DNA from 2 places in the Brevibacterium sp. GP-SGM9 genome. Region 2 is predicted to be linked to the other one. Evidence: predicted binding sites of a transcription regulator. Region 2 holds the regulator's gene; the other holds the start of a gene.
The links. The regulator LexA, encoded in region 2, represses DNA repair genes until DNA is damaged. The targets are predictions, from matches to a motif close to TCGAACANNTGTTCGA.
Positions count from the first base shown of each region.

Region 1 (2,466 bases), 1.5 Mb from region 2:
GGATGTTCGTGACCTTCGTGCACGAGCTCGGGCACGCTTTCGCGGCACTGATGACGGGGCGTGTGGTCAAGGGAATCTCGCTGAACTTCGACCATTCCGGGCAGATGAACTCCTTCGGCCGGGTCGGCTTCTCGGCCACCTGGGCCGGGTTCTGGGGATATCCGGCACCCGGCGTGCTCGGATTGGTCCTCATCACCTCGGCGGTGTTCGGGTGGGCGCCTTTGGCTCTGTCGATCGGCGCTCTGATCCTGCTGGTCGCGCTCATCTTCATCCGCAATGTCGCCGGTGCCGTCATCGCCGTGTTCACGGCCGTGGCGGCGCAGCTCGTCGTCGTGTTCATGCCCCTCGAGTGGATCTCGGTGTTCGTGGCCGCGCTGGGCACGGCACTGGCCATCGGCGCGCTCAAAGACCTCGTCAAGGTCATCCGGGTCCACACGCGCAGGCGCGGTGTGCAGCAGTCCGATGCCTACATCCTCAGCCGAGGTTCGAGCCTTCCAGCCGGCGCCTGGCTGACACTGTTCGCCCTGGTCATCGTGGCATGTGCGCTGGGGTCCGGATGGATTCTGTATTCGGCGCTCGCACTCGGGTGAGTCCTGAGGGCGGCGGAGATTCGCGCTCGGCGGAGATTCGCGGTCACCTGTTCTGCTGACACCCGAACCGCGTGTTCTGCGCGCGGTCGACTCCGTCCGCCCCTCGGGTATCCGAACCTCGCGTCAGTGCCGAGTGAGACAATCAGGACATGACGCCGAAGCCGAGATATGCCGCCGTTCTGTTCGACTGCGATGGAGTCCTCGTCGAATCCGAGAGCATCACGAACGACGTCCTGCGTGAGATGCTCGCGGACCTCGGGTGGCGGCTGTCGCGAGAAGAGTCACTGGCACGTTTTGTGGGCAAGATGCTTCGGGACGAGGCCGATGTCATCGAGGAGCACACCGGATACCGCATCGATGCCGACTGGCTGTCCGAGTTCCGGCAGCGACGCAATGTCGCGCTCGAAGCGTCCCTCAAGGCGATTCCCGGTGTGGTCGAGGCCGTGCGTGAGCTGTCTCTGGCCTATCCGGGAAAGCTTGCGTGTGCGTCGAGTGCGGATCGGCCGAAGATCGAACTGCAGCTGAAGAAGGTCGGTCTGTTCGAATCGTTCGGGGGCAGGATCTTCTCCGGCATGGAGCTGCCGCGCTCGAAACCTGCCCCCGATGTCTACCTGGCGGCTGCCGATTTCCTGGAGGTCGACCCCGCCGAGGCGGCTGTGATCGAAGATTCCCCGACCGGAGTCATCGCCGGAGTTGCGGCGGGTTCGCATGTTCTCGGATTCAGCCCGGATTCCTTGGTTCACCAGAGTCCTGAGACGCTGTTGGCGGCGGGGGCGGCCGAGGTGTTCACCTCGATGGATGATCTGCCGGAGCTGCTCGTGGAGTAGGGCGAGGACGGAACGGCGTGGACTCGCGCCGCCGACCGCTGGACGGAACCGATGTTCGTGAGTGCGTTCTCCCTGCCTGAAAGTCGATCATTCATTTGAATGATAGGTGATTGTCGTTCGATTGTTTACCGAATTGTGACATTCATTCTTCGCAATCAGTAGTAGACTGGATAAAAGCACCCACACCGTCGTGGAGAGCAGGTGAAACCGATGAAGGATCCCGATGATCCTGGTACCAAAGGCCCCACCCCTGCACCCGAACCTGACCCGACTGCATCGCCCGAAACCACATCGTCCGAACTGGTCCCCGACACCGGACAGATCGGCAATGTCATCGATCCGCCCACAGTGGGGCCGGACTCACCGCGTCGCCTCGATGTTGCTCCGGACTCGCTGTTGGCCGTCCTGGCACATGTGGTGAAGGCCTCGACGATGACGCAGGTGATTGAGTACCAGGCCATCGGCAACGTGTTCATGGCCGAAACGATCCAGCAGCTCAACTTCGCCGCCAACGGGGTCGACGGCCTCTATGACTACGCTTCGTTCACCGACACCGTCGAACGATTCCTCTTCGTCGAGGCAGCCAAGGAAGATTTCCCGGATCCCGATGCACCGTCGCCGCGGGAATCGTATCGAAGCAAGCTCGATGGTCTCCGCGCACTCTTGGCCGCAGACGGTGCGGCTCCCGCTGCCGAGGTCGTCACCGAGTCGGAGTTCGAAGTCGCCGGTGAAGTCGAGACAGACCAGGATGTCGAGGCCGACCGGGAAGCCGCTGCCGAGGTGGAGGAAGTCAAAGCTGATACGGAGGCGGAGAAGCTCGAGGCTGAAGTTGAGGCTCCCACTGAGTCCGAAGCCGGCGCTTCGCTCGAGCCAGTTCGTGAACTGCCGATCTTCCCCCGGTTCCGTCTCGATCAGACATTCTCCGGATGGGTGAGAGGTCTGGCGGAGACCGATGACATCGCCGAATTCACCACTGTGCTCGGCGCGACGATCGATCACGCCTACGGCAGAATCACCACGGCCATGATGCTCAACCACGGCCTGCCCCG
Region 1 is NZ_CP178563.1:2,392,735-2,395,200, reverse strand. Features, by position in the region: gene ACH82I_RS10825 (M50 family metallopeptidase) at 1-590, shown strand, start outside; gene ACH82I_RS10820 (HAD family hydrolase) at 740-1,417, shown strand; gene ACH82I_RS10815 (HNH endonuclease signature motif containing protein) at 1,628-2,466, shown strand, end outside.
Region 1: the regulator LexA is predicted to act here: its motif matches at 1,501-1,516, upstream of ACH82I_RS10815 (HNH endonuclease signature motif containing protein).

Region 2 (2,466 bases):
CCCCTGCCGGACGGTCCCGCCCGGGCTCACTCGACGGGGACGTCGAGAGTCTGGCCGGGGTGGACCGTCGGGGTCGACAGGTGGTTGATGTCGACGATGTCGGAGACGACATCCCGGGTATCGCGGTCGATGCCGAGGTTCGCGGCCACGGTCCACAGGGACTCGCCTTCGCCGACGACGACTGCGTCGGCTTCGATGCCGACGCCCTCGGATCCGGGCTCGGCCACGGCCGCCGCGGAGAATGACTGGGTGGCGAGGAGGACGGCTCCGCCGATGATGACGGCAGCGACGATCAGCGTCCTCAGCAGGCGCACCGCCTGGCGTCCACGAGTGGTCAGGCGCAGTTCTTGGTTCTGTGCAGACATCGCATTACCTCTTTCTTCCGTACGATTCCACCGGTAATAGGTAGAACGTCTGTTCTATTCAACATGCCAATCGAACAAATGTCCAGTCCAACTCGAACATTTATGCGACAATGAGAGAGAACCAGCGTTGTTGATTGATCTGTCAGAACCATCTCAGTCGGCACTGACACGAGACTTCCCAACCCGGGAATGACGGGGTCGAACGGCAGGGAATAGAACGAAGGGGAACGAGCAATGGTTCAGAACAAGAGGGGCAGAGGCAGGCCCCGCAATGAGGACGTTGCCAGCGAGATCGCGGCCGCTCGCATCGACGAAGAGGACATTCCGATTCCCGAGGGCTCGACCGGAGAGGGCGATTTCCGCCTGACCCCACGCCAGCGGCTCGTGCTCGAGACGATCGAACGCGCGGTCGTCGCCAACGGCTACCCGCCGAGCATGCGCGAGATCGGCAAGGCCGCCGGACTCGCCTCACTCTCGAGCGTGGCCCACCAGCTCTCCCAGCTCGAACGCCTCGGCTATGTCCGTCGTGACCCGAAGCGCCCGCGGGCCATCGAAGTGGTCAATCCCTTCGAAGAGGAAGAGGCCGAGCGCGCGAAGTACGAGGAGTTGGCGAACAACACCGTCCAGGTTCCCGTCGTCGGCAGGATCGCCGCGGGCGGTCCGATCCTCGCCGAGCAGGAGGTCGACGATGTCTTCTCCCTGCCGACCCAGGTCGTCGGCTCCGGAGAGATGTTCCTGCTCAAGGTCGTCGGCGACTCGATGATCGAAGCCGCCATCTGCCACGACGACTGGGTGGTGGTGCGCAAGCAGCACACCGCCGACAACGGGCAGATCGTCGCGGCCCTGCTTGACGGTGAGGCCACGGTGAAGACCCTCAAGCGCAAGGCCGGACATCAGTGGCTGCTGCCACAGAACAAGGATTACGAACCGATCGACGGCACCTACGCCCAGATCATGGGCCTCGTCGTTGCGGTGGTCCGCCGCCTCTGACCGAGGCTCGACACCGATGCGAACGCCCCCGACCAGTGACCGGTCGGGGGCGTTCGTGCATTCACTCCGCAGGCTTCGCCAGACGGCCCAGACTCTTCCGGACCAGGGCGGCATCCGTCGTCGGCCACATCCGCGGCATCGAGTTGACGAGGAATCCCCCGTAGCGGGCCGAGCGCAGACGGGAGTCGAGGACCGCGACGACTCCCTGGTCCTTCGTCGATCGGATGAGTCGGCCGGCCCCCTGTGCCAGGCGCAGGGCCGCATGGGTGGCGCTGACGGCCATGAACCCGTTGACTCCGCGATTGTCGGCATCGCGGGCGCGTGCCTGCATGAGCGGATCGTCGGGTCGGGGGAAGGGCAGCCGGTCGATGACGACGAGTCGGTTCGTCCGCCCCGGCACGTCCACGCCTTGCCACAGTGACATGGTTCCGAACAGGCACGACCGGTCGTCGGCGGTGAACTGGGAGACCAGAGAGGGCAGACCGTCATCGCCTTGGAGGAGGATCGGGAAATCGAACTTCTCCCGCAGATGCTCGGCGGCCACCGAGGCCGCGGCCTTCGAGGAGAAGAGCCCGAGCGCTCCCCCGTTCGAGGCCCTGACCAGCTTCTCGAGCTCGTCCAGAGCCTGTTCGCTCAGTCCCGAACGCCCGGGACGGGGCAGATGGGCGGCGACGTAGAGGATCCCCTGCTTGCCGTAGTCGAAGGGCGACCCCACGTCGAGTCCGTCCCACTTCGGCGCATCCGGGCCGAACAGTCCGAGAGAGGCCGCGACGGCATCGAAATTGCCTCCGAGGGCCAAGGTCGCCGAGGTGGCCACCACCGTCGCCTCCTCGAAGATGCCCGAACGCATGGTCCCGGCCACGCTCAGGGGTGCGACGACGAGGTTCGTCGTCTCCTTCTCCCGGAAGGTGCTGCGTGAGAGCCAGATAACGTCGTTCTTGCCCGGATCGCAGAAGCGTTCGGCCAGTTCGAAGATCTCCTGGCAACGGGCCTTGGCCATCTGCCGTCCCGCATCAGCTTCCTCGGTCTTGCCGCCGATGTCGTTGATGATCTGCCTGGCCGAATCGCGGATCTGCATGAGCGCCAGCGACATGGCCTCACTGAGGTTGAG
Region 2 is NZ_CP178563.1:3,900,142-3,902,607, reverse strand. Features, by position in the region: gene ACH82I_RS17490 (LysM peptidoglycan-binding domain-containing protein) at 27-365, opposite strand; gene lexA (transcriptional repressor LexA) at 600-1,355, shown strand; gene ACH82I_RS17480 (ATP-dependent DNA helicase) at 1,417-2,466, opposite strand, start outside.